Regions from separate parts of the Cytobacillus sp. FSL R5-0377 genome, predicted to be linked through region 2. Evidence: riboswitches for the same ligand, from Rfam matches in the RefSeq annotation. Region 2 holds a riboswitch; the other holds the start of a gene.

Region 1 (4,420 bases), 450 kb from region 2:
TCCTTTTTAAAAAGCAAAACCAATGGATATGCTGATATTACAATGTCTGGAAAAAATTTATAGAACAAACTTTTGAAAATAGGAGTATGATTGTGGAAGGCACCTATATTTTCAAAATCCTGTATAATAGATAGAGTAAAATTAATTAACGTACCCTTTGGGCTATATATAGCAATAATTTTGGAGGCAATAAAAATGAGAGAAATAGCAGTCGAACAATACATCCAAATGGATAACGCAGTTCCGGTCGATGTCAGGTCTCCAATTGAATTTGAGGAGTGCAGCATACCCGGTGCTGTCAATGTTCCGCTTTTCACAAACGAAGAACGTGCGGAAATCGGGACATTATATAAAAAAGAAGGCTCTGATGCGGCGAAATGGAGAGCGATGGAAATCGTTTCACCTAAAATTCCGTCCATGATGCAGAAAATCAGAGACCTGAAAAATGATGGCTTCCAGCCTGTCATTTACTGCTGGCGCGGCGGAATGCGCAGCAAAGCGGTTACTACATTTATCACTTATGCGGGCGTTTCGATCCCCCGTTTAATTGGGGGCTACCGGGCGTACCGTCAATATATACTTGAAAACACAGCAGACCTGATTCCTGAAAAAGCAGTTGTTCTGCACGGAATGACCGGCGTTGGGAAAACAGATGTGCTGAAGGTGTTAAACGAAAAAGGCTATCCTGTTATTGACCTAGAGGAAATGGCAGGCCACCGCGGTTCGATCTTCGGCTCCTTCGGCATGGGAGACGGCAGCACACAGAAAACCTTTGATGCCCTATTGTATCAAGCCCTTTCTGAGGTTAAAGGCTCCCCCTATATTATTATGGAAGCTGAAAGCAAACGAATAGGCAAGGTGGTTCAGCCGGATGAGCTGCTGGATACTAAAAAATCAGGAATCCACATTGATATGTTTGCCAGCATCGAATCCCGTGTCCAGCGCATCCTCCGTGACTATGTTGAACCATATCAAAAAGAAGAATGGTTCAAGCCGAAAGTGGATGAAAGCCTCGTGTTTATTAAAAAACGGCTGAAGAATACTGAAATCCGCGAGCAGCTGGATGAATCAGTGGAAACTGAGAACTACGAGCTATTTATCAAGCTTTTATTAGAACATTATTACGATCCACGATATGCTTTTAAACAGCATGACTATGAGGGTGAATTCCACCATGTGAATGCGGATAATGTGGAAGCAGCTGCACAGCAGGTAATTAACATTATTGAAAAACAAAATGCTCCCGTCCTATGACGCGGAGCATTACTTTTTGAGAGCGACAAAAGATATATTTTTATAAAACTGTGATAACTAACTATTTAAATAAGTTAACACTATGGTATGATGATAATAATATTGAACGATTCGTTCTTAATATGGAACCAAATATGATATAATCCTATTACATACAAAATAAGGTGTGTGGTATACGATGATCGGTGATCGTGTAAAAAAACTTCGCCAGGAAAAGAAAATGTCACTATCCGAGCTGGCTGAGCAGGCCGGTGTGGCAAAATCATATTTAAGCTCACTCGAGCGCAACCTGCAAACAAACCCATCGATTCAGTTTCTCGAGAAAATCGCCGGTGTTCTGAATGTTCCTGTGGACCATTTGATCCATGAGCAGATCAACAAGGAAGATCTGGATTCAGAATGGATGAAAATTGTGAAGGAAGCAATGGAATCGGGTGTTTCGAAGGAGCAGTTTCGGGAGTTTTTGGATTTTAATAAGTGGAGAAGCGGACAAAAATCATAATTGCCAATAAGCCTGAATGCACAGGCTTATTTTTTTGGCAAAATAAAAAGCATTTCCATATAGAGATGCCTCTAACAGAAATACTTAGCCAACTGGATATTTAAGCTTCCATCAGAACCTCTTGAGCTCTGTTATTATGTAAAAACTCTCTAATTTCTTCCTTTTGCAGGCCTAAGTTTTTTGCTTCCATAATTAACTGCAGCCACTCCAAATCAACTTCTTCAACCTTAATATTTTTCTCTGCCAAAACTCTTCCCCCCAGGATACTTTTCGTATTCCAGGCAATCCAGCCATCGTAGCATCACCCAATACCTTAGACCTGTGACTTTGCGTCCTCATTTTTCAATGAGTTTGCCTTTTTCTGCGCCTATCGGCTCAAAGAAATATTTTCCATAGATGTATTCTACTATGACCATATTGCTAACGTTGTCAGATTTTGTAATTTTTGTTGATTATTTTAATATTAAATTAATTTATTTTTCGACAAAATCCTAATACTTTTATGTATTTGATTACCTGAACCCATCATCTTTTACAGTAAGTTGTTATTTATGGCCGAACTTCTTTTGGAGTAGTAGGAAAGTCCGATTCTTTTTCTGTAGTTTTTGCTGATTTCTTTTAATGTATAGTTGTGCGTGGTTTTGCATTTCCTAAAGGTGGTGTGGACTGGTTCAAGAGTCATAGCATCCAAGAAAATTTCATTCGTTAAATCAGTGTGGCAAATCGGACATAGCCAGCCATCCGATTCACTGCTGCTGTATGAAGGTTTGTGGCATTTATGGCAGTTCTTTCGATACATTTTCAGCCTCCTCAGTTAACTAAGATTAGTAATTTCACTCTATCGATTATTAAGATAGAGTTTCATAAATCCATAAAACATGAAGTACTAATATGAATGAATAAAGATAAGCTGCACCTCTTGCCTATACCTTTACTTTAGTTTGCGGCGGAAAATGAATTGAAGCTGACAGCAGGATTAAAAAGCCTGAAAGAAAGGCTTTAATAGAAAGAAATAAAAGGGGTTCTACCGTATATAGAAAATCCATAATTGAATTCACTTCTTCAATCAGCGAAAGTCTAATTCCAAAGAACGTCAAGAGACCATCCAGAAGATTGGCTGAAGGCAAGATACCGCAGAATTTTTTTCATAAGTTCAACGCTTAATGAGTAGCTTTTTGATTATATTCATTAATTGCTTAGATAAGTTCTAAACGCGAATAAAAATTAAGGCCTTAAAGAATAGTTCATCAGGCCTTAATCTAAGTTTCACTCCTAAGCCTTCTATAACGCCATAAAAAAATTACGCTTCCGGCACCTAAAAGTAGTGCGCCAATAAGTAATAAATTATAGTTATTAGTTGCGGTATTTGGGAGCTTGTTAACTTTCTCTGGAATTACCGTGGCATCTGTTGATGGTGGTGAAGTACTAGTTCCTCCTCCAGAATTATTATCTCCTGATCCGGGAGTCTCGTTGTCAGTTCCAGAATCACCTGTTGCTTCGGCAAGAAAAATGATTTCAACCTCTGCAGCGGAGTTTTGAAATTCATTTCCCAAATGCTCAGGCATTGTTACTTGGAAGAATAAAGTTTCTTCTGTTCCTTTCGCTAATTTCCGGGGAGAGAAACCTTTAAAATCTTTTAACTTTCCTTCATAAAGCATCTTTGTATCTTTTTTAATCTCCAACTCTAATTCTTCAAATAGTCCTTTGACAGACTTTGATTTGCCAATTTTTGAGGTGTATTTAAAATCCTGTTTTCCATCATTTTTTATCGTTATATTTCGAGGCATCCAGTCGCCGGGTTTTAGGTTTTCCACATTAAATAAAATCCCGTTGGTTGTAGTATTTATATCTAGCTCTTTTTCTTCTGCACCTACACTCTTTTCAAACAAGAACATAAAAAAGAAGAATCCAGTTATTAATAAAATTTTTATTGGTTTTGCCAGCAGACTTTGTTTATTCATGGCATTACCTCACGTTCATTGATTTTAACAAAAGGTGGGAACTGGATTCCCACCTTTTTATATTGCTAAATTATGGTCGACTTTGACCTCTAGTTTGTTTTGCATCAAATTTCCAAGTAAGAGCAAGGGATGCATTTTGGAACTCATTTTGATCCTGCCCATTATCTACGAATTCAAATTGCACATGCAATTTATCAGATGTATTCGCCTTTAAGCCGTCCCTTTCTCCGTCTTGCCAACCAAAAATACTAGCACTAACGTTGTCCACAGCATCAGGACTTAAATTTTTCAATTCATATAGAGTTTTGCTTGTTATAACATTGCTCGGTCCCAAAATTCCACTTTTATCCTCATTTATTAAAAAGTTAACTTTTATGTGTTTAGCAAATTCGTCAGAAGCATCATCAAAGTGAGTTGTCAATAACACTTTTGAAATATCTAAAGTTCCATTATTCTCTAGTTGGAAAGTTCGGTACATCCAATCACCAGGTTTTAAATTAGAGACATCAATAATGGTTGCCGGATTAACAGCTAAATCTAACGTACCTGCAGCAAATGTGTTATTTGTAGTCTCTACATCATTAAAATATGCAAATGTTCCCCCACCAATTAACGAAATACCAAGTGCTGCAGATGCAATTCCCATACCTAACTTTTTCTTAAGATTCATAATAAAGCTTCCTCCTCTTACCCCTTTTTGGGT
Region 2 (4,420 bases):
AGGCAGAACGGTTACAAATTATTAGAGAACTTGGTCGTTTACAAACTGATTATAATAACTGTATCGATGACCAAGTACGAAAAAATATTCATCAAGACATTCTTCTACTCTTAAATGCACTATCAATTACTGCTATTATATAGCAGTTTTTTTACGCATTAAGTTGGGCTACCAAAACCCAATATTTATCGTTTATTTACAAATTTTGTCGAAATCATTTAATATTTTTCCTTTATCTGCAATAATGGTTCCTGGACTTTTTCATTTAAAGGAGCAAAAGAATGTGTAATTTCTGTAAAGAGCTTAGCAATAAAATTCAATTTTTTAGAAAAGCACTCATTGACACTGGAATGAAAAAAGGATTTAAACATCCTGAAACTATAAAACGCAGTCAGCTGTTAGACAAATTAATTTTTAGTTTTCAGTCCAAATGTAAGTAGTTGTTTTTTCTCTTTAACCATAAAAGCATTTTCCTCCCCCCTTTCTTTAGGGGGGTTTTTGTTCGTAAAATACGTTTCCTGCAATTAATCTTCGGACCCTCTTTATATAAATACCTTTAGAATATTAATTCCCGTTTTTAAACAAACTATATAAAAAGATAAAGGAATGATAAAATGCGTCTAGGCTCGATTAAAGTTTCCCTGTTTTTAATTTCTTGGCTATCTTTTATTTTTCTTCCTAACAAGAAGGAATTGTTTGTTAAATACCTACCTGTTTGGCTATTTTCTTCTTTGACCTTAGCGTGTGAAATGTTTTATTTTACCATACATAAGTTATGGATACTAAAAGGCGGGCAAAAAAGTCAGACAAGCACAGCATTCTTACTTTTATTTGGACCCTACACAGTTTTGACGATTTGGGTTCTGTATTTATCGAAAGGGAAATTTTATTTATACGCTTTTATCAATTTAGTTGCCGATTTAATTTATGCTTTCCCAATGGTAGCACTATTAAAAAAGCTAAATGTTTTTCATATCAAGGTAAAATCCATTAATTTCTTTCTTTTAATCTTTGCAGATGCATTACTTAACTTTGGATTCCAAAAAGTTATTGAAAAAATATACCCAAAAACAAATAACTTATCTAATACCTAGGTAATAACCCTAGCTATTTTAATTACCTTTTTCCCAAACCTTAAATTCTGCACATCTTATGTCCAGAATATATAAAACAAACTTTCAGAAGGAGTAAGGCCAATCTCTTATTATCCAGAGATCGCCAGGTGATACAATGCTCAAGTTTATTGATGAATACACTTTAAAAAATGTTTATTTTGCAACAATTGGAATTCCATGTATTTTGGCAGCTATTTGGCTTTTAGCAACTGCTTGGACGTTTAGAGCCGAGAAAAAAGGTAAATGAAATAGAATACTTATTTGGCTTCATTCCAACTTCCGTTTTTCACCCATCGCACGATTTTTGCTACAAAGGTATTAAATCCACCAAATATACCCTTTTCATTAACATGAAGTGCATATCCTGAGAAGTCAGGACCCTCATATAAGTATGCACCCTTGTAATTTTTATGTTTACGGATCAGTAGCCGTTCCCTCCCTCTGTTAAACTCCAACTCTTCGCCTTGTTTTAGTTCAGCTATCTGATCTTCAATTGCGAAGGAAAACAAGTCTAACTGCTTCATTCCCTCACCACCAACGAAATTCATAATCCATAATGCGCGAAATTATCAATTTTTTGTCACATTTTGTCGTTTTCTACTATATTCACTGTGTTAATATACCTATATTGGCAAATTTTACGAAAGTAAAAGACGCAAAGCCACGGGCCTAAGACAAAAGCTAAGGCAGCCGGGTTCCCGAGATTTATCAATCTCGTAAATCTCTTATAACTCCTTTCATAAATTTGCCAAATTATAAAAAAGGGAGTTTGATATGATTAATAACGTACTAATTGCTGATGATTCTATGTTTATGAGACAAATACTTAAAAGAACCTTGTCTGAAGGTAATTATCAAGTAATTGCTGAAGCCTCTGATGGTTGCGAAGCTATATCACTTTTCAAGAAGTCTTCCCCGGATATCGTATTACTAGACTTAACAATGTCATGTAAAGATGGAATGGCTGTTTTAAAAGAGATCAAGGACCTTGATCCAAATGCAAAAGTTGTTATATGTTCCGCAATGGGACAATCTAAATTAATTTTGGAAGCTTTAAATTATGGTGCTAAAGATTTTATTGTAAAACCTTACTTTAATGAATTAATCCCCGCATTAAATAAGCTTGTCAGCTAAACAACCTCTTTATAGAGGTCTATTTTTGAGGAAAATTAGCAGACAAGCTCAGGTTCGCCGCTTTTATTTTCATATGGCGTTGTGCTTTTCCGAATAGCATTTAACGCAGGGACCTTCAACGTAAAAATAATTTGGCTTTCCACAAATATTGCAAGTCTTGGAGTAAGTATTCCAACGTTTGTTGCAGTCCCTGCACTCAAGTAATAAGAGGTTTTGTCGATGGCCAATCACAGTCCCCTTGGACAAACATATTGGGCACCGGGTAACCGGCTTAACATTAGTTACGCTCATGTTTATTCTCCTTTCAAAACCAGGTGTTTTCAGTAGCCTCTGCGTCAATATCACGAAAAGACGCAAGGACAAGTTCATATTTCAATTCCTCGTAATCACAATCATGGATACTCTTTCCTGATTGAGCTTTAGAGATATTCAAATCTGCTAATTTCCTTATGAGGATATTCCTTTTCTGCTGCATAACGGATTCATAAAGGATCCCCATAGTATCAACTCCCCGACCTTAAAAGTTTTAACTTTTCCTTCAAATCTGCTTTCTTTTTAGCAAGGTCCTGCTGCTCATTCTTAATAAGTTTAGGCTTTTCCTGTTGCTCATCTTGTTCAAACCAATCTGGGAGCATCTCAGTACGTATTGGATTAGACCGAATACCCTTGGATCTATAAGAATTACTGCTCTTAAAAGGCTTAACATTTTTAGCTACCTCTTTTGCCTGCTCTCTTGCTACCAAGGCTTCATAATGATCCATGATGTACTTTTCACAGTAACCAAATGCTTTAATAGCCCCATTTGGCTGACGTTTATTATATTCTGCAAAACACTGTTCAAGCAATTTGACTGTTTGTGGCAACGGCATACCACGGGCGACAATCCGGGCGATTGCTTCATAATCTTTTGTTGTTGGGTAAACAGAACGTCCTTCTTGTATCGTTCGTAACTCTATGAATCTTTCAGCAATAATATCTACAGGGTCATTTTCTTTAGTAATAGTAATAGTAGTATTATTTATCTTTGTAATATCTTTATTAGAGTGGACACTTTTGTCCATATGACAGGACATTTCTGTCCACTCTAGACTAGACGTTTTTGTCCGCTCTCTTTCAGACTGGACATTTTTGTCCACTCTCTCTTTGCTGTATTTTTTGGAGTTTTTCACAGTTATAATATATCCATAAGGTGCTCTAGTGATCTTTATGTAACCATGTGTTTCCAGGTCATCCAGCCACCTTTGAACAGTTCTTTCGCTAACTCCAAAAGGTTCCGCCAACTCTGAGCGTTTCAATGGCTTATTTCCTAACACGATGCCCCAGGTTACCCCATCTCGTTCAATTTCTTTTGTAGTGGAGCTGACGCACCAGAGAAAAAGCCACAATGCTGATCCAATTTTTTTGTAATGTTTCGGCTCTAATAATCCTGAATAGGTTGGAAATGGATAACTTTCGGGCACCGTATCACCTACTTCCTATGGACATTTTTATGACATGGCACGCATATCAGATTCCCCGATAGTTTCACATTTGAATATAAAATACTTGGAAAATACATCTCCATTTGGAATACGAATGGTCTTAACAAACATGTGATTCACTCCCTCTCACATACAGCAAATCCTTTTTTAACCCCTTTTACTTTGTAATTTGGATACCTTCGCATATACTCTAAAACAAGCATTTTCAAGTGTTCTTTATCTTTAGCCTCCTCCCAAATCCATGCTGGAAGGAGAACATTTGTTTCGTTACTCTGCATCTTCAAAATCTATGTCCAATGATTCCTGTGCAGAAATCTTCTTTTTTGTCTTTTTCTTCTTTTGATCCACATCAATAATTTCTGGTTCGGCAGCTGATTCTTTATCTTCTTGGCTTGGTGGATCAAAATGGATGGACTCTTCATATTCATTAGCATCATCCGTAATATCTTTTACCTCACGCCACTGCTCGTCTTCTGAGAATGCTTTTTGCATATCGATGGACAAGATACCCCATTTGCCTAACATGTTCCTAAGAACTGTTTTCATTGCCATGGCATCGTAATCAGAACGCCAAACATTATTAAGAGATTTCTTGTCTTTTGCCTTGTTGTGCTTAATCCTGTGTGCCTCTACTTCGTCCCGGGTCCAATAAACTGTTTTTTCAAAGCCATTGACCAACTTAAAGTAGCC

Evidence for each region. Region 2 has a riboswitch for cyclic di-GMP ahead of NSQ49_RS05345 (response regulator). Riboswitches for the same ligand answer to the same signal wherever they lie in the genome.
Region 1: another riboswitch for cyclic di-GMP. It lies ahead of NSQ49_RS07695 (anti-repressor SinI family protein); the one in region 2 lies ahead of NSQ49_RS05345 (response regulator).

Annotation. Positions count from the first base shown of each region.
Region 1 covers NZ_JBBORA010000001.1:1,523,443-1,527,862, forward strand. Annotated here, with positions in the region: gene mnmH (tRNA 2-selenouridine(34) synthase MnmH) at 196-1,254, shown strand; gene NSQ49_RS07690 (helix-turn-helix domain-containing protein) at 1,433-1,756, shown strand; gene NSQ49_RS07695 (anti-repressor SinI family protein) at 1,857-2,003, opposite strand; cyclic di-GMP riboswitch class I at 2,034-2,122, opposite strand; gene NSQ49_RS07700 (hypothetical protein) at 2,289-2,555, opposite strand; gene NSQ49_RS26720 (DUF5658 family protein) at 2,680-2,883, opposite strand; gene NSQ49_RS07705 (TasA family protein) at 3,016-3,717, opposite strand; gene NSQ49_RS07710 (TasA family protein) at 3,788-4,387, opposite strand.
Region 2 covers NZ_JBBORA010000001.1:1,076,240-1,080,659, forward strand. Annotated here, with positions in the region: gene NSQ49_RS05330 (aspartyl-phosphate phosphatase Spo0E family protein) at 282-440, shown strand; gene NSQ49_RS05335 (hypothetical protein) at 615-1,094, shown strand; gene NSQ49_RS05340 (hypothetical protein) at 1,373-1,639, opposite strand; cyclic di-GMP riboswitch class I at 1,736-1,818, shown strand; gene NSQ49_RS05345 (response regulator) at 1,890-2,249, shown strand; gene NSQ49_RS05350 (hypothetical protein) at 2,285-2,476, opposite strand; gene NSQ49_RS05355 (hypothetical protein) at 2,554-2,748, opposite strand; gene NSQ49_RS05360 (HTH domain-containing protein) at 2,753-3,709, opposite strand; gene NSQ49_RS05365 (recombinase RecT) at 3,998-4,420, opposite strand, start outside.